3 regions of the Lysobacter firmicutimachus genome follow, and region 3 is predicted to be linked to each of the others. Evidence: riboswitches for the same ligand, from Rfam matches in the RefSeq annotation. Region 3 holds a riboswitch; each other region holds the start of a gene.
What was found. Region 3 has a riboswitch for cobalamin ahead of btuB (TonB-dependent vitamin B12 receptor). Riboswitches for the same ligand answer to the same signal wherever they lie in the genome.

Region 1 (7,628 bases), 3.2 Mb from region 3:
GATCGGCCAGCGCCGCGCGCAGCACGTGCCGCGCCGGGCCGCTCAAGGTCCACGGCCCGAGCCGTTCGCGCAGCGCCCGCAGCAGCGGCGGCGCGGCGCAGACGAAGCCGGCGCGGGCGCCGGCCAGGCCGAAGAACTTGCCGACCGAACGCAGCACGATCAGCCCCTCGCGCGCGCTGTCGGCGCACAGGCTGTGTTCGGGAGTCGCGTCCATGAAGGCCTCGTCGATCACTAGCCAGCCGCCGCGCGCGGCCAGCGCCGCGTGCGCCTGCAGCAGGGCTTCGCGCTCGAAGCGATCGCCGCCGGGATTGTTCGGATGGATCAGCACGATCACATCGAACGCATCGACGTGGCGCAACAACTCGGCCGCCGGCAAGGACTGCACGGCGTGCCCGCAACGCCGCCAGGCATGCGCATGCTCGGCATAGCCCGGAGCGAGTACGCCGACCCGCACCGGCGCGCGCAGCTCCGGCAACGCCTGGATCGCCGCCTGCGAGCCCGCGACCGGCCACAGCGCAGGCGCGCCGTAGTAGGCGCAGGCGATGTCGATCAGGCCGTCGTCGTCTTCGGGCAGGCGCTGCCAGGCGCGCGCCGGAATCGCCGGCACCGGCCAGGCGGTCGGGCTGATGCCGGTCGACAGATCCAGCCATCGCTCCGCCGCGATGCCGTAGCGGCGCGCGGCGCGCAGCAAGCGTCCGCCGTGTTCAAGCATGGGTCGACTCCGGAACGGGGCCGTCGCGCAGCCAATGGCGACGGCCAATGCGAAAAGACGGGGGAGCATAACGGCAGGCCCGCGGCGCAGGCGCCCGCCCCCTATCCGCGGCCGGGCGCTCAGGCCGCCGCATCGGCCAGCCTCCGCGGTACCACGGCGGGTTTGCGCGCGCGCCGCGCCGTCCGCGCCAGGACGAGCGCGCGCAGGCGCTTGCAGGCGACCAGGATCGCGGTGACCGCCAAGGCCGCGCCGATCGCCAGGCCGGCCAGCAACAGGCCCAGGCGCAGGCGCGGCCGTTCCAGCAGCCACGGCAAGTCCCAGCTGTGCAGGCCGTGATACAGCCAGCGCTCGGCCCGGCTGCGTCGGTCGCTGACCGCGACGATCTCGCCGCGCGCGGGCGCGATCTGCACCCAGCTCGCGGCCGGGTCGTCCAGACGCAGACGCCACACCGGCAGCGGCGGCGGATCGCGGTGCGTCGCCTGCAGATAGTAGGCGTCGTAAGTCTGCAAGCGCTGCCGCGCCGCGATCTTCAACCTGCTGTAGGCTTCGGCGCGCCGCACCGCGGCGGCGAGATCCGGCGCGGACGCGGCACCGGTCAGGGCCGGCGCCCACGCCGTTCCGCCCCGGCGCGACTGCATGCGCAACCAAGGTTCGCCGGCCAGCCAGACCAGCTCGGCCTCGAGCCAGCCCTCGCCCACCGGCAGGCGCGGCCGCCAATGCGCCGGCCACGCCGGCGGCGGCGCGGAAAACGCGTCGCGCCAGCGCTCCAACGCCGGGTTCGGCGGCGCGCGCATGGGACCCATCGACATCCAGCCGCTGAACAGCCAGCTCAGCATCAGCAAGCCGCCGCCCCAGCCGAGCCAGTGGTGCCAGGCGTAAACGCCGCGGTATTGACTGATCCGGCGCACCCGGCGCCAGGCATCGATGCTGCGCCAGGCACCGATCGCCACCCCGGCCAATGCCGCGAACAAGGCCGCGCCCGACAGCCACATCACCACTTGGCGCCACAACGCCGGCTGCGCGCGCAGCGCTGTCGGGTAGATCCAATGCACGATCGCGCCGACCCAGTTCCAGCCGCGCTCGCTGCGGGTGCTGTCGCGCACCGCTTCGCCGGTGCTCGCCGACACGTACAGTTCGGTCGCCTGCGCGTCGGCGAAACGCAGCTTGTGCAGCGGCGGACGCAGGCCGGACAGACCGTTGAGCGTCCACTGGTCGCGCTCGATCCGCCCCAGGTACTGCGGCGCCGACTCCGCCTGTCCGCGGCGACGCTGGAAATCGCGCGCCACGGCCGCGGCGGCCGAAGCATTGAGCTCGGGCAGCACGCGGCCGTCGTCGGCGCCGACCAGATGCCAGCGCTCCTCGCCGTCGCGCAGCCGCCACACCGGCCGCGCGCCGAGCATGCCCAGCCGCGCGCGCTGCGGCGGGGCGTCCAGACCCGCGGCCCGGGCCGCCTGGCGTGCGTCGATGCGGACCGCCGCCAGCGCCAGATCGGATCGCCCGGCGCGCGACTCGGCCTCGCTCAAGCGCGGTAACGGCACGAACAACAACACCGCGCCGGACAGGAACCACAGCAGCACCGGCACGGCCAGGACGACTCCCAGCCAGCGATGCCACAGCTGCAGCTGGCGCTTGAGCGCGTTCAAAAGCGCTGCGTCCATTCCAGCTCGAACTCGCGTCCCGGCCCGAGCAGCGCCTGTGAGCGGCCCGAGCCGACGTACAGCGCATCGCCGAGATTGCGCGCGCGCAAGGTCAGCCGGCTGCCGGTGCGGGGACGCCAGGACAGTTGCGCGTCGGCGACGGTGTAGCCGTCGATGCGCGAGGTATTGGCGTTGTCGTTGTAACGGTGGCCGACCCGGCGCAGCCCCAGCGCGGCGCTCCAGCGTTCGACCGGGTCGAAGCCCAGCCACAGATTGAACACGCGCTCGGGCGTATTGGCCGGGGTGCGACCGTTGCGCGACACCAGCCGGCCCGCGACGACTTCGTTGAAGTCGTCGAAGCGCGCGTCCAGCACCGCGGCATTGGCGTCGACCCGCCAGCGCGGCGAAAACGCGTAGCCCAGGCCGAGTTCGAGGCCGCGCGAACTGCGCTGCCCGATCTGCTGGACCCGGTTGGGGTCCTCCTCGTCGCGGCTGAGCAGGTTGCGCTTCTCGATCCGGTACGCCGCCAGCGACCAGTCGCCGCGGCCGCCGGCGAAGCCCTGCTTGAGGCCGATCTCGATCTGCCGCGCCGGGGTCAGCGACCAGTCCTTCTGCGCCAGCGGCAGGGTCACCAAGCCCGAAATCGGATCGATGCCCTTGCTGGTCTGCGCGTACAGCGACGTCCGCCCGTCGAACGCGAACACCGTGCCCAGGCGCCAGGCGGTGAAATCGAATTGCGTGCCGAAGCCGGTGCCGGCCGGCAGCTCCTTGCGCTGCACTTCGATGCGCTCGCGGCGCAGGCCGCCGACCAAGGTCCAGCGCGGCCACAGTTCGATGCTGTGCTCCAGGTACAGCGCGCGCTGGCGGGTGATGCTGCTGAAGCGCGGCCGGGTGCCGGCGAGGTTGACGAAGCCGCCGGGGGCGAAGTCGAACGCCGGCACCGTGTCGCGGCCGCCGTAGGGGCCGTTGTTGCTGTGGGTGAAGCGCACCCGCGTGGCTTCGGCGCCCAGGTTCAGGCGCTGCGCGCGCCCCCACAGCTCGCCCACGGCGAGCAGGTCGAAACGCTGGCCCCACTGCTCCTGGTCGTGGCCGATCGCGATGAAATCGCTGCGCACGACCGTGCTCTTGCGCGGATCGAAGGCGTAACTCTCGGCATTGCGCCAGCGCCGGTCGATCGCGACGTGGTAGGTCTCGGCGACCAGTTGGGTGCGGGCGCCCAGCGCATAGTCGAAGCGCAGCCGCGCCAGGCCGTCGTCGTAGCGGACATGGCTGTCGGCGACGTCGTAATTGCGCTCGCGCAAGCGCCGGTCGAGCCGGCCGTCGACCAGCGGCGTACCGAAGTAGCGCGGGTCGTGGCGACGGCCGCCGTCGTACTTGAGGGTCGCGGTCAGGCGCGGGCTGAGGTCCCAGGCCACCGCGCCGGAGAAGCCGTAGCGCTCGTAGCCGGCGCGGTCGATATCGCCGTTGCCGCCGGCGCCGGTCAGGTCGGCGCGCCAGCGCACCCGCTCGCCCGCGCCCTGCCCCGCGCCGAGACCGAAGCGGTACCCGTCCCAGCTCGACGCCGCCAGCATCGCCTCGCGCCGCGGCGCGCTCTGCAACGCGCGCGGCACGTAATGCACCACGCCGCCGATGCTGCTGTCGCCGAATAACACCGAGGCCGGGCCGCGCAGCACCTCGATCCGGTCGAGTTGCCAGGTATCGCCGGGAAAGCTCAGCGTGCCGGAGGCGACGAACACGCGCGTTCCGTCGTACACCTGCGCCACCGAACCGTGGCCGGAGAAGCCGCGCAGGCTCAAGGAAGAGCCGCCGTTGCCGGGCGCGCCCATCGGCACCACGCCGGCCGCGCGCGCCAGCGCCCGCTGCGGCGTGTCGTCGCCGCGCTCGCGCAAAGTTTCGCCGTCGAGGATTTCGACCGCAGCCGGCAACTCGCGCAGGCTCAGGCCGAGCCGGCTGCCGGCGTCGGCGACCCGCTCCAGCGGCGACTGCGCGCGCACCTGCACCGCGTCGAGGGTGGTGGAATCGTCGGCGCAGGCGGTGTCGGCGAAGGCCAGTCCGATCAGGGCCAAGCTCAGGCGACGCAGCGGCAAGGCGCCGCGCATGGGCATGCGGTGGGTCCTGCGATCAAAGAGGCGGGCTGACAAGCGGGCGGTCTCCGGTGCTCGCGCACGGGATGCCCGCAGGCCCGGAGCGGCCGGCGCCGGCGCATCGCGGTGCCGCGACGCGTCCACGCACGAACCCGGCCCGCGCGCGGACGCACCGGCCACAGCCGGATGCGACGCGATCGGGATTCGACTCCAGTCCCGCGCCCGCACCCCGGAGCGCATGTTCGACTGATCGCCGCAGGGTCGGTCTTCTGGCTCGCCTTCGACCTCCTCCGCCGGCCTTCCCGGTCGCGACGACCAGTGGCGTATGGGCGGATTCGTCAGGCTTACAGCAGCGGGGGCTGCGCCGGAATGGCCGGGCCGCATCGCGGCGCCGGCGTCACCGGACTTCCCTTCGGCCTTGCGGCCGATGCCGCGCGATGGCTTGCGCGGCGAACCCTGTGGACGGCGCGACTTTAGGCGAGCGCCTGCGGCGCCGCAACTGCACACCGCAGTATGGCGCGCGCGACGCCGCACGCCGCATGCGCCGCAGCTCAGAGCGCGCGCCAGAGCCATGCGCCGAAAGCGATCGTCGCCAGCCACAGCATCGCGCCGCGTCCGACCAGGCGTTGCGCGCGCTCGATAGATTCCGCATCCGGCGCCGCGCCTTCGCCGAGTTCGGGGCGCGGCTCCCACCGGCCGTGATACGGCGCGGCCCCGCCCAGGCGCACGCGCAAGGCGCCGGCGCCGGCGGCCATCACCGGTCCCGCGTTGGGACTGTCCCACTGCGGCGCCTGCGCGCGCCAGCAGCGCCACGCCGCCGCGGTGTCGCCGAGCACGGCGTAGGTCAGCGCGGTCAGTCGCGCGGGCAGCCAGTTCAACACGTCGTCGATGCGCGCGGCGGCCCAGCCGAAACGCTCGTAGCGCGGCGTGCGATAGCCCCACATCGCGTCCAGCGTATTGGCCAGCCGATAGCCGACCGCGCCGGCCGGCCCCAGCGCTACGTACCAGAACAGCGCGCCGAACACCGCATCGTTGCCGTTTTCCAGCACCGACTCGGTCGCCGCCGCCGCCACGCGCTCGGCGTCCAACACGGCGGTATCTCGGCTGACGATGCGCGCCACCGCGTCCCGCGCCGCCTGCAGATCGCCGTCGCGCAAGGCGCAGGCCACCGGCACGGCATGCTCGTCGAGGCTGCGCAAGCCGATGCACAGATACAGCACGACGGCGCCGAACGCGCTCCCGGCCCACGGCGATCGGGCCATCAGGATGAGCTGCAAATACGCCGTCGCGGCGACGATCGGCGCCACCGCGAGCGACCAGGCCAAGACGCCGCGCAGGCGCCCGTCGGCATGCCCAGCGTTTTCGATCGCCCGCACCAGCCGGCCGAAGCCGACCAGCGGATGGGCGCGCCGCGGTTCGCCGAACGCCGCGTCGAGCATCACCCCGGCGAACAGGCTCAGCACCAGCAAGGCAGCGCTCATCAGGGCGCACTCACGAAGGCATGCTCACGACAGCGTGCTCACGACAGCGCGCTCATGGCAGGAACAGACGCAACGCCGCCTCCGGGTTGGACGGGAAATAGAAATGCACGAAGCTGGCGCTGAGCCGACGGTCGCGGTACAGCGCTTCGCGGCTGGGACCGCCGTTGGGATTGTGCGAGTGCGCGATCGGCGCGGCCGCGATCTCGGCGCGCGCATAGTGGAAGGTGTGCCCGCGCAACTCGCCTTCGGGCAGTTCCACCGACTGCAGGCCCAGCGCCGCCAGTTTCGGCTGCAGCGCGGCGTGGCCCGGCAACAGGCCGGCCATCCGGCCTTGCGCGCCGTCGCGGTCGCTGAGCCGGTCCAGCGCATACAACAGGCCGCCGCATTCGGCCAGGATCGGCGTGCCGGCGTCGCGCAGCGCGCACAACTGCGCGCGCAAGTCGGCGCGCGCCGACAAGGCCGGCAGGTGCAGCTCCGGATAACCGCCCGGCAGCCACACCGCATCGCAGCAGGGCAGCGCGTCCCCGGCCAGCGGCGAGAAGAATGCCAGCTCGGCGCCGGCCTCGCGCAACAGCTCCAGATTGGCCGGATACAGGAAGCAGAACGCCGCGTCGCGGGCGATCGCGACGGTCTTCCCGCGCAGCGCCGGCGGCACCGGCGGCGGCGCGGCCGCGGCGAATTCGACCGGCGGCGGCAGTTCGGCGTCGGCGTGCGCGCCCCAGGCGTCGGCGAGCGCGTCCAGGCGCGCATCGAGATCGCCGAGTTCGCCCGCCGAAACCAGGCCCAGATGCCGCTCCGGCAGCGCCATCGCCGGGTCGCGCGGCAGCGCGCCGAGCCAGCGCAGTTCCGCCGGCAGGCTCTCGCGCAGCAAGCGCGCGTGATACTCGCTGCCGATCCGGTTGGCGGCGACGCCGTACACGCGCACGTCGTCGCGGTAGCGCGCCAGGCCGGCGGCGAGCGCGCCGAAGGTCTGCGCCATCGACGAACCGTCGATCACCGCCAGCACCGGCACGCCCAGCGCGACTGCCAGGTCGGCGCTGGACGGCTTGCCGTCGAACAGCCCCATCACGCCCTCGATCAGGATCAGATCGGCCTCGCCCGCGGCGCGATGCAGCCGCGCGCGCACCTCGGCCTCGCCGCACATCCACAGATCCAGTTGGTAGACCGGATGCCCGCTGGCGCGCTCGAGCACCATCGGATCGAGAAAATCCGGCCCGGTCTTGAACACCCGCACCCGCCGCCCCTGCCGCGCGTGCCAACGCGCGATCGCCGCGGTGACGCTGGTCTTGCCCTGGCCCGAGGCGGGGGCGGAGACGAGCAGGGCCGGACAGCTGGAATTCGGAATCGGGGATTCGGGATTCGGCAACGCGGAGTCGCCGGCTTCGGCCGTCGCCAATCCCGAATCCCGAATCCCCCATCCCGTGTTCACAACTCAATCCCCTTCTGCGCCTTGATCCCCGCCTTGAACGCATGCTTGACCATGCGCATCTCGGTGACCGTGTCGGCGGCCTCGACCAGCGCGTCGGGCGCGCCGCGGCCGGTGATCACCACGTGCTGGCGCTCGGGCCGGGCCGCGGTCGCGGCGAGCACGTCGTCGAGGGCGATGTAACGGTGCGCCAGGGCGATATTGAGTTCGTCGAGCAGGACGAAGTCGTAGTCCGGGTCGGCCAGCATCCGCGCCGCCACCGCCCAGGCCGCCTGTGCGGCGGCGATG
Region 2 (7,628 bases), 3.2 Mb from region 3:
ATCGAACCGGCGCATCTGCTGACCGCCCTGCTCGAGCAGAGCGGCGGCAGCACCCGGCCCCTGCTGGCCCAGGCCGGCGTCAACGTGCCGCTGCTGCGCGAGCGCCTCGGCGAAGCGCTGGAGAAACTGCCCAAGGTGTCGGGCCAGGCCGGGCAAGTGTCGGTCGGCAACGACTTGGCGCGCCTGCTCAACGTCACCGACAAGCTGGCCCAGCAGCGCGGCGACGCTTTCATCGCCAGCGAACTGTTCCTGCTCGCCGCGCTCGACGACGGCGGCGATGCCGGCCGCGCGTTGAAGGCGGCCGGCGCGAGCAAGTCCAAGCTGGAGCCGGCCATCGACAAGCTGCGCGGAGGCGAAAGCGTGCAATCGGAAAACGCCGAGGAACAGCGTCAGGCGCTGGAGAAGTACTGCATCGACCTGACCGCGCGCGCCGAATCCGGCAAGCTCGATCCGGTGGTCGGCCGCGACGAAGAGATCCGCCGCACCGTGCAGGTGCTGCAGCGCCGAACCAAGAACAACCCGGTGCTGATCGGCGAGCCCGGCGTCGGCAAGACCGCGATCGTCGAAGGTCTGGCCCAGCGCATCGTCAACAACGAAGTCCCCGAAGGGCTGCGCGGCAAGCGCGTGCTCTCGCTCGACATGGGCGCGCTGATCGCCGGGGCCAAGTTCCGCGGCGAATTCGAGGAGCGGCTGAAGGCGGTGCTCAACGACCTGGCCAAGAACGAAGGCCAGGTGATCTTGTTCATCGACGAGCTGCACACCATGGTCGGCGCCGGCAAGGCCGAAGGCGCGATGGACGCCGGCAACATGCTCAAGCCGGCGCTGGCGCGCGGCGAGCTGCACTGCATCGGCGCGACCACGCTCGACGAGTACCGCAAGTACGTCGAGAAGGACGCCGCGCTGGAGCGCCGCTTCCAGAAGGTGTTCGTCGGCGAGCCGACGGTGGAGGACACCATCGCGATCCTGCGCGGGCTCAAGGAGCGCTACGCGGTGCACCACGGCGTGGAGATCACCGACCCGGCGATCGTCGCCGCGGCGACGCTGTCGCACCGCTACATCGCCGACCGCCAGCTGCCCGACAAGGCCATCGACCTGATGGACGAAGCCGCTTCGCGCATCCGCATGGAGATCGACTCCAAGCCCGAAGAGCTCGACCGCAAGGAACGCCGGCTGATCCAGCTCAAGATCCAGCGCGAGGCGCTGAAGAAGGAAAAGGACGCCGAGTCCAAGCAGCGCCTGGCCGACCTGGAGGCCGAGATCGGCGTGCTCGAGCGCGAGTTCAACGATCTGGAAGAAGTGTGGAAGGCCGAGAAGGCGACCCTGCAGGGCGCGACCAAAATCAAGGAGCAGATCGAGCAGGCCAAGCTCGACCTGGAGGCCGCGCAGCGCATCCAGGACTTCGGCCGCATGAGCGAAATCCAGTACGGCAAGCTGCCGGAGCTGGAGAAGCAGCTCAAGGCCGCGCAGGAGGCCGAAACCCAGGGCTTCAAGCTGCTGCAGGACAAGGTGACCGCCGAGGAGATCGCCGAAGTGGTCGCGCGCTGGACCGGCATCCCGGTGTCGAAGATGCTGGAAGGCGAGCGCGAGAAGCTGCTCAAGATGGAGCAGGCCCTGCACGCGCGCGTGGTCGGCCAGGACGAGGCGGTGCGGGTGGTGTCCGACGCGGTGCGGCGTTCGCGCGCCGGCCTGTCCGATCCCAATCGTCCCAGCGGCTCGTTCCTGTTCCTGGGCCCGACCGGCGTCGGCAAGACCGAGCTGTGCAAGGCCCTGGCCGAGTTCCTGTTCGACTCGTCCGATGCGATGGTGCGCATCGACATGAGCGAGTTCATGGAGAAGCACGCGGTCAGCCGCCTGGTCGGCGCGCCTCCGGGCTATGTCGGCTACGAAGAGGGCGGCTATCTCACCGAGGCGGTGCGTCGCCGTCCCTACAGCGTGATCCTGCTCGACGAGGTCGAGAAGGCGCACCCGGACGTGTTCAACATCCTGCTGCAGGTGCTCGACGACGGCCGCCTGACCGACGGCCAGGGCCGCACCGTGGACTTCCGCAACACGGTGATCGTGATGACCTCCAACCTGGGCTCGCAGATGATCCAGGAGTTGAGCAACGACACCTCGGCGGAGGCCTATACGCAGATGAAGGCGGCGGTGATGGGGGTGGTGCAGAGCCATTTCCGGCCGGAGTTCATCAACCGTCTGGACGACATCGTCGTGTTCCACCCGCTGGAGAAGGGGCAGATCCGCGAGATCGCCAAGATCCAGCTGCACGGCCTGGAAAAGCGCCTGGGCGAGCGCGGCCTGAAGCTGGCGCTGAGCGAGGCGGCGCTGAACCTGATCGGCAACGTCGGTTTCGACCCGGTGTACGGCGCGCGGCCGCTCAAGCGCGCGATCCAGCAACAGATCGAGAACCCGTTGGCGCAGCGCATCCTCGGCGGCGAGTTCGTCAACGGCGACACGATCCAGGTCGAGGCCGAAGGCGGGCACCTGGTGTTCCGCAAGGGCTGAGCCAAGCCGACGGCGATGCAGCGAAAACGGCCCGCGATGCGGGCCGTTTTTCGTTGTGCCGTCGATCCTGTAGGCGCGGCGCGAGCCGCGACCGGCGAAGCGGCGTATTTCCACACGGCAACCACGCGACAAGGCGAAGCAACCCCGTTGCCTGGGCTACGGGGACTACGCTCGCATACGTCGCGGCGCTGGGCCGAGGCTCACGCTGCTCCTAGACCGGGCGCATCGACGGGCTCCGGCGGGGTGTTCGGTGCGGCGGCGCGGGTGCGCCCCGGCGTTGTATGGCCGATCCGTCGCGGTGGGGATGTGCCGGAAACACGAAAACACCCGGGCCGGGCCCGGTGCGCTCGATTCGCGCCGGCCGGACCGGCGGCGCGCCTGGATCCCGGCCGCACCGAACGGCGCACGACGCTCCGCCGCAAACGCGAAGGCCCGGATCGCTCCGGGCCTTCGCGCATCCATTCCCGGCGTTGGATCGTCACGCCGGAAGGCTTACCACTTGTAGCCGACCTTGACGTAGCCGAACGCGCCGTTGAAGCCGAACGGCGAGGCCGTGTTGTACGGCAGGTAGTTGCGCGTGCCGCGGACCAGCTTGGACTCGTCCGGATAAGCGTCGAGCACGTTGTCGCCGCCGACGGTGAACTCCCAGCGATCCAGGCGGTAGGTCGCCGCCAGGTCCAGCGTCCACTCGGCGCCGAAGGTCTGGTCCTGGCGCGGATCGGTGGCGTGCAGCTCGGTGAACTGGCCGTAGCGGGTGGCGGTGGCGTTGAAGCTCCAGTGGCCGGTCTTCCAGTCGCCGGCGAGGAAGAACTTGTCCTTCGGCGCGCCCTTGGTGATGCGTCCGATCTCGGTGCGGCCGATGCGCACCGCCGCCGGGTCGATCGCCGCCAGTCGCGGCGGATTCGGCGCGATCTTGTCGATCTCGGTCTTGGAGTAGTTGTAGCCGGCGGTGAGGTTGAGCTTGCCCGCGGCCAGTTCCCAGCCGTAGGTCGCGATCACGTCCACGCCCTGGGTCTTGGTATCGACCGCATTGGTGAAGTAGCGGCCGCCGCCGATGCCCGGATAGCCGTTGGCCTGCAGGTAGTTGCGTACCGCGGCGCTGGTCAGGTTCTCCGACAGCAGGATGCGGTCCTTGACCTTGATGTCGTAGGCGTCGACGGTGATGTACAGCGCGTCGACCGGCTGCAGCACCAGGCCCAGGCTGTAGTTGGTCGATTCTTCGGCCTTGAGCGGCTCCGAGCCCAGCGCGACCGCGGCCGGGTTGTCGACCCGGAAGGTGCCGATCTCGTACGGAATGCCGCTGATGAAGTTGGTCGCGATCGACTGGAAGTACTGCTGCTGCAGCGACGGCGCGCGGAAGCCGGTCGAGGCGGTGGCGCGCAGGGCGACCTTGTCGGTGAAGGCGTAGCGGCCGGACAGCTTGCCCGAGGTGGTTTCGCCGAAGTCGCTGTAGCTCTCGTAGCGGGCCGCGGCGCCGATGGAGAACTTGTCGGTGACGTCGGTTTCCGCATCGAGGTAGAACGAGTAGCTGTGGCGGTCGAAATCGCCGGCGTCGCTGGCGCGGAAGCCGGAGAACACCTGCGCGCCGGGAATGATCTGGCCGTTCGGCGCGGCCACGCCGCCGTTGGCGTAGGACAGCGGCTCGCCGGCGCGCTGGCTGAACTCCTCGCCGCGCCATTCCGCACCCCAGGACAGGGTCAGCGGGTACTTCCAGCCCAGTTCGATCGCGCGGGTGAAATCGAGGTTGAGCACGTGCTGGGTGACCTCCAGCGCGCCGGCGTAGAACTGGGTCGGCGAGCTCGGGCCCAGGCTGCGGTTGAGGGTGTGCTCGATGTCGAAGGTCAGGCCGTTGTGGCCGTAGTTGTAGCTGAAATCGATCTGGGTGCCGCCGGCGGTTTCGCCGCGCACGCCGAACACCGCGGCGCGGTCCTTGCTGACGTTGTGGATCTGCGGCAGGAAGCCGTTGGGATAGATCGAGGGGATGTTGCGCGGGTCGCCGGCGAAGCGGAAATAGCCGTTGGACAACACGTCGCGTTCGCTGTAGCTGCCGAAGGAATAGAAGCTCAGGTAATCGGCCGGCGAGTACTCGCCGTTGTAGGAGAACGCGCCGTGGTCGATCTCGGGATCGCCGTAGCGCTGTTCGACCCGGCCCTGGAACGGGCGGGCGCGGTTGGTCTGGTCCTGATGGCCGCCCTGCGCGGCCAGGCGCAGCCAGCCGTTTTCGCCGAGCTTGAAGCCGGCGTCGCCGGAGAGCTGGTACTGCTCGCCGTCGCCGGCGCTGTACTGGCCGTAGCGCGCGGCGATCGAGCCGTTCTGGCCCGAGCCCTTGAGCACCACGTTGACCACGCCGGCGATGGCGTCGGAGCCGTATTGGGCCGAAGCGCCGTCGCGCAGCACTTCGACCCGCTCGATCGAGGCGATCGGGATCGCGTTGAGATCGACCGGCGAGGAGCCGCGGCCCTGGCTGCCGTTGAGGTTGATCAACGCGGTGGTGTGGCGGCGCTTGCCGTTGACCAGCACCAGCACTTGATCGGGGGCCAGGCCGCGCAACTGCGCCGGGCGCACCGCATCGGTGCCGTCGGTGATGGCCGGACGCGGGAAGTTCAGCGAGGGCAGGGCGCGCGACAGCGCGGTGGCCAGTTCGACCGTGCCGGTGGCTTCGAGGGTTTCCGGGGTGATGATGTCGATCGGCGCGGTCGACTCGGCGACGGTGCGGTCGGACACGCGGGTACCGGTCACGATCACCTGGTCCAGGGTCTTGGCGTCGCTCTGCGGCGCATCCTGCGCGTACGCCGGGGCGGCGAGGGCGAGCAGCAGAGCCAGGGCCAGGGGATGGCGCGGGCCGGCGGGGGTACGGCGGACGTGCATGGCGACTCCTTGAGGGATTGACAGCGATGTCATTGCGATTTAACACGCGCATAACAATTGGTCAATAAATCCGCCAAAGTCCGCCTATCGGCAATAGTCGAAAAGTGGTAGTGCGCAGCCGGTCACGCCTGGCCGCCCGTTAAGGCGCTTTTCCGCGCGCGGGACCGGGCGCGGGCGGCAGGCTGCGCGCCCATCGCGCGCCGTACGCTGGCGTCGCCACCGGGCGCGACTGTTAAGATGCCCGCGCTCAAGGTGATCGCCGGCACATTCGCCGGGGATTGAAACGGGAATCCGGTCGTCGTCCTGCCCCGCAGGCGGCCAAGCCGGAGCTGCCCCCGCAACGGTAGGCGAGTACACGTACCGCACGCAGCCACTGTGTTTCGACACGGGAAGGCGCGGTACGCGATGCCGGTTCCGCACAGGACCGCATCGGCTCGCGAGCCCGGAGACCGGCCCGGAGCGCGAACCGACAGGCGGTGGGCCGGTCTCGGGGCGAAGGCGCGCCTGCGCCGTCTCCTGGCCGTTTCCGCCTTCTGTCACGACCGATCACGGCCGCGCGGGAGAGCGCGGCCCTGGAGACCGCCTGTGACTTTGCCTTGCTGCGCCCCGCGCCTGCGTCTTGCTTCCCTGTGTTTCGCCGGCGGCGTGCTTGCCGCCCCCGGCCTGGCCGCCGCCGCGCCCGCCGCGGTCGATCTGGATCAGGTCGTGGTCACCGCCACCCGCACCGCCCAGACCCAGGACGCCACTCTCGCCGCGGTGACGGTGATCGATCGCGCCGAAATCGAACGGCGCCAGCCGGCCTCGCTGCCGGATTTGCTGCGCGGCGCGCCGGGCGTGTCGCTGGCCAATAACGGCGGCGCCGGCAAGCAGACCTCGCTGTTCCTGCGCGGCACCGAATCCGATCACGTACTGGTGTTGGTCGACGGCATCAAGCTCGGTTCGGCGACCAGCGGCGGAACCGCGCTGCAGGACATTCCGGTCGAACAGATCGAGCGGGTCGAGATCGTGCGCGGGCCGTTCTCCAGCCTGTACGGCTCCGAAGCCCTCGGCGGAGTGATCCAGATCTTCACCCGCCGTCCGCAGGGCGCGTTCGCGCCGAGCTTCAGCGCCGCGATCGGCAGCTACCAGACCCACCGCGCCAGCGCCGGCGTGGCCGGCAAGGGCGAGCGCGGCTGGTACTCGGTCAATGCCGCACACGAAGACACCGACGGCATCAATGCCTGTCGCGGCAAGCCGGCGCCGCGCGGCGCCGGTTGTTTCACTAACTCGCCCGACCGCGACGGCTACCGCAACCAGTCGTTGACCGTGCAGGGCGGCTACCGTTTCGGCGAGCGCTGGGAGGCCGAGGCGCGCGCGTTCCGCGCCGAGGCTCATAACGAATACGACGGCAGCCAGAACAATCAGGCCGACAGCGTGCAGCAGGTGCTCGGCGCCAAGCTGCGCTATCGCCCCAGCGAGCGCATCGGCGTCAGCGCCGGCGCCGGCCGCAGCGAAGATCTCAGCGAGGCCTATCGCAACGGCAAGTACTCCAGCACCTTCGAGACCCGCCGCGAGCTGGGCTCGCTGCAGGCCGACCTCGGTCTCGGCGAGGGCCTGTTGACCCTGGGTTTCGACTGGCAGCGCGACCGCGTCGACAGCAACGTCGCCTATGCCCGCGACGGCCGCATCCTGCGCGGTGCCTTCGGCCAGTGGCAGCAGGACGTCGGCGCGCATGCGCTGCAGGCCAGCCTGCGCCGCGACGAGGACAGCCAGTTCGGCGGCGAGACCACCGGCAGCCTGCTGTGGGGCTGGAACCTGAGCGAATCGCTGCGCCTGACCGCGAGCTACGGCACCGCGTTCAAGGCGCCGACCTTCAACGAGCTGTACTACCCCAATTACGGCAACCCCGATTTGGGCGCGGAAACCTCGCGCAGCGTCGAGCTCGGCCTGCGCGGCACCTGGGGCGAGCGCCGCCAGCACGTGTGGTCGCTCAACGCCTTCCAGAACAAGATCGACGATCTGATCGCCTACGACGCCTCGATCGGCCTGCCGGGCAACGTCGACAGCGCGCGCATTCGGGGGCTGGAGGCGGCATTGGACACGCAGCTGGCGCAATGGGATCTGCGCGCCAGCGCGACCTGGCTGGACGCGCGCAACCTCAGCCCCGGGGGCAATCGCGACAACTGGCTGCCGCGCCGTGCACGGCAAAGCGCGCGCATCGACCTGGACCGGCGGGTGAACGCGTTCTCGTTCGGCGCCAGTGTCTATGCCGCCGGAGA
Region 3 (7,628 bases):
GCACAAGTGCGCGCGCCTGCACGGCCATTCGTTCCGGGTCGAAGTGCACCTGACCGGCGACCTGGGCGAGCACAGCGGCTGGGTGATGGACTATGCCGACGTCAAGAAGGCGTTCCAGCCGATCTACGACCGCCTCGACCACCACTACCTCAACGACATTCCCGGCCTGGAAAACCCGACCAGCGAACGCCTGGCGGTGTGGATCTGGGAACAGCTCAAGCCGGTGCTGCCGCTGCTGAGCGAGATCGTCGTGCACGAAACCTGCACCGCCGGCTGCCGCTACCGCGGCTGAGCTGCGGCTCGCGTGCCAACGAACGCCCGAACGCCATGCGTTCGGGCCCCGGGAAGCGAATCCTCCTGTCGCCGCGCACCGGCGCGGTCCCGCCCCCTCATCCGCCCCTTCCGGGCACCTTATCCCGCAAGCGGGAGAAGGCAACGACGGCGGCGCCATCGTCGCGAGGCCCGATCGAACCTTCGAAGCCCCTTTCCCGCTGGCGGGAGAGGGTTGGGGAGAGGGTCTCTCGGCCGCCCGCGCGCCCCGCACAACCGCCCTCGCCCGCCGCGGCGACCTCCCCTCGCGCCTGTCAGGCACGCGAAACCTGGGCGTCACAGCCCCGAATTAGGCTTTGCCTGAACCGCTGCTTGGGCGCTAAGCGGCTGAACAGGCAGGTTTTCTGAACCGGTTCAGACCGCTCGTCGGTGCGATGTTGCATCGCAACAATGCCCTGGCTATGCTGCACCGCACCATCCAGTCGTTCTCCGTCTGGACCACTCAGGAGCTCAGCCATGTACCAGCAGTTCAACGAACAGTTCGCCGCCGCTACGCGCCAGTTCGCGGACACGGCCGCTCAGATCAACCGTCTCGCCCTCGACAACGCCGAGGCCGTGTTCGGCCTGCAGATCGCCGCGATCGAGGACCGCGTCAACGCGACCTTCGCGTTCTTCGGCGAAGCCGCCGAGGCCCGCGATTTCGAAGCCTTCAAGACCCTGTGGCCGAAGGGCGTGCAGATCGCCCGCGAGAACGTCGAGCGCGCCGTCAGCACCGGCCAGGAAACCTTCGGCCGCACGCTGAAGACCAACGAAGCGATCGCCGAGCTGGCCAAGTCGCAGATCGAATCGGCCGCCAAGACCACCCAGGCCAACGTCGAGAAGGCCGCCAAGGCTGCGACCAAGGCCGGCGTCGCTCCGGCCGCCAAGTAACTCCCGCTCAGAGCCGGTATCGGCCGCCGACCGCAGCGTTCCTCTCTCTCCGCCCGGTCGGCGGTTCGTATCGGCACATCGGAAAACACGAAACCCGGCCCCTTCGGCGGCCGGGTTTTTTGTTGTCCGACAAGCCGTCTTCGGTGCCCGGGCGCCGCGGCGCCGGCGCTCAGAACACCGGCGCCAGCCGCTGCGCCAACGCGTGCGGATCGGGCTGCGGCGCATACGGCAACCGCCCCCAGCACGGCATCGGCAGGCGCGCACGCAGGATCTCGAAGTTCTCGTCGGCGCGCGCCATGTCCGGATCGATGCCGTTGGCGATCCAACCGATCGCGCGCACGCCGTCGGCCTGCAGCGCGCGCGCGCTGAGCCGGGCGTGGTTGATCGCGCCCAGGCGCAGGCCGACCACCAGCACCACCGGCAAGTCCAGCGCGCGCACCAGATCGACCTGGTCCAGCGTGGCGCTGATCGGCGCGGCCCACCCGCCGACGCCCTCGACCACCACACAGTCGGCCTGCGCGGCCAGGCGCGCGTGCGCGGCGAGGATGGTGTCCAGCTCGATGCTCACGCCGGCTTCGGCGGCGGCGATCTCCGGCGCCAGCGGCTGCGGCAAGGCGTAGGGATTGACGTCCTCGTAGCTCGGCACCGGCGAACTGGCCGCCTGCAACAGCAGCGCGTCTTCGTTGCGCCAACCGTCCGGCCCCGGCTCGCAGCCGCTGGCCACCGGTTTCATGCCGACCGCGCGCAATCCGCGCGCGCGCAGCGCGTGCAACAGCGCCGCGCTGGCCAGCGATTTGCCGATGCCGGTGTCGGTGCCGGTCACGAATACGCCCGGAGGACAGGCAGGACGCGGCGCCGGATCGGCACGATTTGCGGCCGTTGGTCGGATGGCGCCGGCGACCGGAGGCTGGTTGTGACTCATCTCGCGCTTTTGTTCCCGCTTCCCGGATCGGCCCATGGTAGTCGCGCAAGACGCCGCTGTTACACTTCCGCGATGTTTACCGCCTCTTCTTTGACCGGCGACAAGGCCGAGCAGTACCGGCAGCTGGTCGCGCAAACGCGCGGCCTGCTCGACGGCGAACGCGATCGCATCGCCAACGCCGCCAACCTGTCGGCGCTGATCGCGCACGCCCTGCCCGACCTCAACTGGGTCGGCTTCTATTTCTACGACGGCCGCGAGCTGGTGGTCGGTCCGTTCCAAGGCCTGCCGGCCTGCGTGCGCATTCCGCTCGACAAGGGCGTATGCGGCGCGGCGGCGACCACCCGGCAGACCCAGCGCGTCGCCGACGTGCACGACTTCCCCGGCCACATCGCCTGCGATGCGGCTTCGCGTTCGGAACTGGTGGTGCCGCTGCTGCGCGGCGAGGAGCTCATCGGCGTGCTCGATCTCGACAGTCCGCTGCCGGAACGTTTCGACGCCGACGATCAGGCCGGCCTCGAGGCCATCGCCCGCGTTTACCTGGAGTCGCTGGCATGAGCGCGGCGAAGATGCGCAACATCGGCCCCAAGAGCGCGGCCTGGCTGCGCCAGGTCGGCCTGCGTACCCACGAGGACCTGGCCTCGGTCGGCACGGTCGAAGCCTTCATGCGGGTCAAGCGCGCCGGCTTCAAGCCGACCCTCAACCTGCTGTACGCGATCGAGGGCGCCCTGCTCGACTGCCACTGGCAGGAGATCAGCGAGGAGCGCCGGCAGGAGCTGATCCTGGCCGCCGATGCCGCCACCGCCCTGCTGCCGGCGCCGCGCAACAAGCCGGCCGCCGCGCCGGTGCGCACCACCGTGCATGCCGAAGACGGTTACGAATCCGGCGGCGGTTTCGCCGCGGCGGGCGAGCGCGAGTCCGGCCACGACGACGATCACGGCGGCGGTTTCGACCGCGATGGCGGCGCGGACGAAGGCGAGCGCGACGACGACGAACGCGGCGAGCGCGACTGACCCCGCCGGGCGGCCGATACGCGTCCGCCGCCCGCTGCGATCGCCCCGCCCCGGGGCCCGACCCGGAGGCCAGCCGGCCGCACCTGCAATGGATCGCCCGGCTCCGTCCGCGCGGCCGTTTCGGACAGCCTGCCCGGCATCGCGTAGAATCCGCCCCGCTTCGAGGTGACCCCACGGCCGACCGCCGCCGGGGTTGAAACGGGAAGCCGGTGACGCGCCCGGCCCGACGGATCTTCCGCCGGCGCCGCAGCCCAGTCCGGCACTGCCCCCGCAACGGTAAGCGAGCCAGGTCGCGGCCTGCGCCACTGTGCGATGCACGGGAAGGCGCCGCGACCGGAAGTCCGGCCCGGCCGGCTTCGCCCGCGAGTCCGGAGACCGGCCCCGAGGCGCCATCGGTTGCGATGCGGAGGGCGTCGCGGCACGGCCGCCGTTCCCGCGCCCGTCGTCGTCCGCCTCTCCCCCGCCGCCTTCCCTGCCGTTTTGCCGCGCGCCGTGCGCGCGCGTCGTGGAGCTTTGCCATGCGTGCCCTGAACCTGTCCTTCGCCATCGCCTGCGCGCTCGCGCTGCCGGCCACCGCCCTCGCCGCGCCCGCGGGCGAGGCCACCGACCTCGACGAGGTCGTGGTCACCGCCAACCGCACCGCGGTCAGCGTCAACGACGCCCTGAGCCCGGTGGAAGTGCTGACCCGCACCGAGATCGAGCGCAGCCAGGCCCGCGACCTCAACGATCTGCTGCGCGGCCGCGCCGGCATCTCGCTGTCCAACCAGGGCGGCGCCGGCAAGCTGACCACCCTGTTCCTGCGCGGCAGCGAATCCGACCACGTGCTGTTCCTGGTCGACGGCATCCGCATCGGCTCGCCGACCTCCGGCCTGGCCTCGCTGCAGGATCTGCCGCTGGCCTTGATCGACCGGATCGAAATCGTGCGCGGCCCGCGCTCGAGCCTGTACGGCGCCGACGCCATCGGCGGCGTGATCCAGGTGTTCACCCGTCGCGAGCAGCAGGGCTTCGCCCCGCGCGCCCACGTCGGCGGCGGCAGCAACGGCGCGATCGAATTCGGCACCGGCTTCGGCGGCCGCAGCGGCCGCGGCTGGTTCGGCGCCGACTACAGCTTCCGCAAGACCCAGGGCATCGACGCCTGCCGCGGCGCCGGCTTCCCGGTGTTCGCCGGCTGCTTCACCGACGAGCCCGACCGCGACGGCTACGAAAGCCACGCCCTGTCGCTGCGCGGCGGCATCGACCTCAACGAGCAGTGGAGCATCGAAGGCCAGGCCCTGCGCGCCGAGGGCGAGAACGACTACGACGGCAGCTTCGTCAATTACTCCGAGACCGTGCAGCAGGTGATCGGCGGCAAGGTCCGCTGGCGCCCGAGCGAAACGGTCAACGTGCAATTGGTCGCCGGCCGCAACGTCGACAGTTCCGACAACTTCCTCGGCTCGCTGCCGATGGGCTTCTTCAGCACCGACCGCGACAGCGCCAGCCTGCAGGCCGATTTCACCGTCGCCGACGGCCATGTGTTGACTGCGGGCTTCGATTGGCTGCGCGACCGCGTCGACAGCGACACGATCTACGACGAGCGCGAGCGCGACAACAAGGCCGGCTTCGTCCAGTACCAGGGCCACTTCGGCGCCCATTCCTTCGAAGCCAGCCTGCGCCGCGACGACAACGAACAGTTCGGCGGCCACACCACCGGCGGCGTCGCCTGGGGCCTGGACTTCGCCGAACGCTGGCGCGTCACCGCCGGCTACGGCACCGCGTTCAAGGCGCCGACCTTCAATGAGCTGTACTACCCGTTCTTCGGCAACGCCCGGCTCAAGCCGGAAGAGTCCAAGACCTGGGAAGTCGGCCTGGCTTACCGCGGCGACGGTTTCACCGCGCGCATCGACGGCTTCGACACCCGCGCCGACGACCTGATCACCTACGACGCGGCGATCAACCTGCCCAACAACATCGAACGCGCGCGCATGCGCGGCGCCGAGATCGGGGTCGACACCGAATTCGCCGGCTGGACCCTGGCCGCCAGCGCCAGCTTCCTCGACACCGAGAACCGTCGCGGCTTCAACCGCGGCAACGAGCTGCCGCGCCGCGCCAAGCACAGCGGCCGCATCGACTTGGACCGCGCCTTCGGCAAGTTCCGCGTCGGCGCCACCGCGGTCGGCTACGGCTCGCGCTACGACAACGCCGCCAACAGCGTGCGTCTGGGCGGCTACGGCACCTTGGATCTGCGCGCCGAATACGCCTTCACCCCGGCGCTGAGCCTGCAGGCGCGCGTGGCCAACGTGTTCGACCGCGAGTACGAGACCGTGTCGTACTACAACCAGCCCGGCCGCGAGTGGTTCCTGACCCTGCGTTACGCACCGGCCAACTGAGTCGGCTCCCTCGCTGCAGCGAGAACGAACAAGCCCGGCGCAGGCCGGGCTTGTTCGTTTCGGGCTCTCGTCATGGAAGCCAGGCGTGCGGACAGAGGAGCGGCGGCGGCAGCCCCGCACGCGCCACGATCTTGCCTCGCCGCCCCGCCCTCATCCGCCCCTTCAGGGCGCTGTCTCCCGCAGGCGGAGAAGGGAGCCCCCAGGGCGTCTTCTGAAGATCCGATCGCCCCCTCAAAGCCCCTCTCCCGCGCGCGAAAGAGGGGTTGGGGTGAAGGCACCTGGCCGCCGTCGCCGCGCCCTCTTCGAACGCTCACGTCGGCCGCAGCGAACACTGCACCCAAGAACGCCCGGTCACGTCGGCGACCACGCCCATCACGCCATGGCGCCACCGTCCGTCTTCCGGTCCGCCGGCGAGCGCACGGTGTACCGGTACCGTGGTCTCGTCGCCGCAGCTCTGCAGGCGCGCACCGGCTTCGGCATCGTCGCGGAACACCGCCTTGGCGATCACGAACCAGCTCAAGGCCAGCGGCTCGCCCTGCGCCGACAACACCAGGCTCAAACCGCTGGGGCGCGGCAGTTCCGCGCCCGACAGCAACGCGTCGAGCTGACGCATCAGCGGCCCTGCATCGCCGAGCGCGGCCTGGGCCATCGCCGCCAGACGCAGGCGGTCGAGTTCGTGCGCGCGGGCGTAGAACTCGGTGCTGCCGTCGGGATTGACCCCGCACAGCCGCCACACCAACAGCGGCGAACGGAACCAGGCATGGCGCTCGCTCCACTGCGGCGGCAGGCGCCCGCCGGGCAGATCCACGTAGAGCTTGGTGGCCAAGGAACCGTCGCCGTGCCGGGCCGAGGCCCAGGCGCCGAAGATCAGCCGGCCGTGACGCTGATGTTCGAACCAGGCGCTCAGATCGCCTTGCCAATCCAAGGCCCGCGCCGCCAGCGCCAGCCGCGCGCGATCGTCGGTCTCCGGCGCGGCGACTTCGGCGGCCCAGCGCAGGCAGGGCTCGCGCGAGCTCCACGAGAACTCCACCGGCACACCGGTGTTGGTCAGGTCGCTGAAGTCCCAGGCGACTTCGGGCCAAATCGAACGCGACAGCGGCGCCAAGGTCCGGGCGAGCAAGGCCTCGGCCGCGGCGGCCGGGCCCGGCAGCACCCGCCCCAGGCGCTGCAGGGTGGCGGCGACCGGCGCGGGCAGCGCGGGCAGCGCCTCGTGCATCGTTTCCTCAGTGCGTTCGCAAAGCATCGCGTTCATGCCGACCTCACTGCACCGCGACCAGTTCTTCGGTCTCGTCGACCCACGCGCGCTGGTCGAACTGCCCCTGCATGCCGACGAAGGTGTAGCGCCGCCGGTACTTGCGCAGGTCCTTGTTGCGCAGGGCGATGCGCAGCTTGGCCGGATCGGTCTGCACGCCCGGCATCTCGATGCGTTCGCTGCGTTCGTAGCTGCCGTCCTTGTACTTGACGTCGATGTACACGCGCTTGACCTGCAGCGGGTCGAAGGTCGGGATGAACTCCAACTGCAGCGCATCCTCGAAGCTGTCGTGGACCACGATCTGCGGCACGTCGACCTCGACCGGCGCGGTCGCCGGATCCGGCTGCGTCGCGCCCTTGCGCCGTTGCACCAGTTGATACGTCACGCCGCGGTTGGCCGGCCCCGGCCGGGCGCCGCGCAGACGCCAGGTCTTGGGCCCGCTGTCCTTGGTCAGGACCAGGCTGGTACGCGGTTCGGGGCTGGAATAGCCGCGCGCCTGCAACCGCACCTCGATCGAATCGATCACGTCCCAATCGATGTCGCCGGGGATCGCGTTGATCTCGCGGAACTCGACGTGCTCGTAGGGGTTCACGAACAAGGTGCGGTCTTCGGTGGAAGACGCGGGGATCGTGTACGAATGCCGGTCGGCGGCCCAGTCCGACTGCGGATTGAAATGGAACTGGTAAGCGGCGTCGTAGTCGAGATCGCGGGTCTGATTCATGAACACTTCGAACCGGCGCACGCCGTGGTCGTCCGGGGTGAACACGAAATCGGCGTGCTTGTGATCGCGCGGCTTGCTCTTGTCGCCGTAGTCCAGCGCGATCTGCGCCGACAGCAGGTCGATCGGCTCGAACGCGATCGGCAGGCTCGCCTCGACC

Region 1: another riboswitch for cobalamin. It lies ahead of V2J18_RS05280 (TonB-dependent receptor); the one in region 3 lies ahead of btuB (TonB-dependent vitamin B12 receptor).
Region 2: another riboswitch for cobalamin. It lies ahead of btuB (TonB-dependent vitamin B12 receptor); the one in region 3 lies ahead of btuB (TonB-dependent vitamin B12 receptor).

What each region holds. Positions count from the first base shown of each region.
Region 1 is NZ_JBANDL010000002.1:1,236,554-1,244,181, reverse strand. It holds gene cobD (threonine-phosphate decarboxylase CobD) at 1-712, opposite strand, end outside; gene V2J18_RS05285 (PepSY domain-containing protein) at 832-2,370, opposite strand; gene V2J18_RS05280 (TonB-dependent receptor) at 2,352-4,454, opposite strand; cobalamin riboswitch at 4,697-4,844, opposite strand; gene cbiB (adenosylcobinamide-phosphate synthase CbiB) at 4,985-5,902, opposite strand; gene V2J18_RS05270 (cobyrinic acid a,c-diamide synthase CobB) at 5,967-7,235, opposite strand; gene cobO (cob(I)yrinic acid a,c-diamide adenosyltransferase) at 7,340-7,628, opposite strand, start outside.
Region 2 is NZ_JBANDL010000002.1:1,227,012-1,234,639, forward strand. It holds gene clpB (ATP-dependent chaperone ClpB) at 1-2,502, shown strand, start outside; gene V2J18_RS05245 (TonB-dependent receptor plug domain-containing protein) at 2,995-5,370, opposite strand; cobalamin riboswitch at 5,604-5,842, shown strand; gene btuB (TonB-dependent vitamin B12 receptor) at 5,956-7,628, shown strand, end outside.
Region 3 is NZ_JBANDL010000002.1:4,413,219-4,420,846, forward strand. It holds gene queD (6-carboxytetrahydropterin synthase QueD) at 1-292, shown strand, start outside; gene V2J18_RS19065 (phasin family protein) at 787-1,200, shown strand; gene bioD (dethiobiotin synthase) at 1,370-2,089, opposite strand; gene V2J18_RS19075 (GAF domain-containing protein) at 2,195-2,677, shown strand; gene V2J18_RS19080 (TfoX/Sxy family protein) at 2,674-3,132, shown strand; cobalamin riboswitch at 3,279-3,530, shown strand; gene btuB (TonB-dependent vitamin B12 receptor) at 3,651-5,498, shown strand; gene V2J18_RS19090 (hypothetical protein) at 5,809-6,750, opposite strand; gene V2J18_RS19095 (hypothetical protein) at 6,758-7,628, opposite strand, start outside.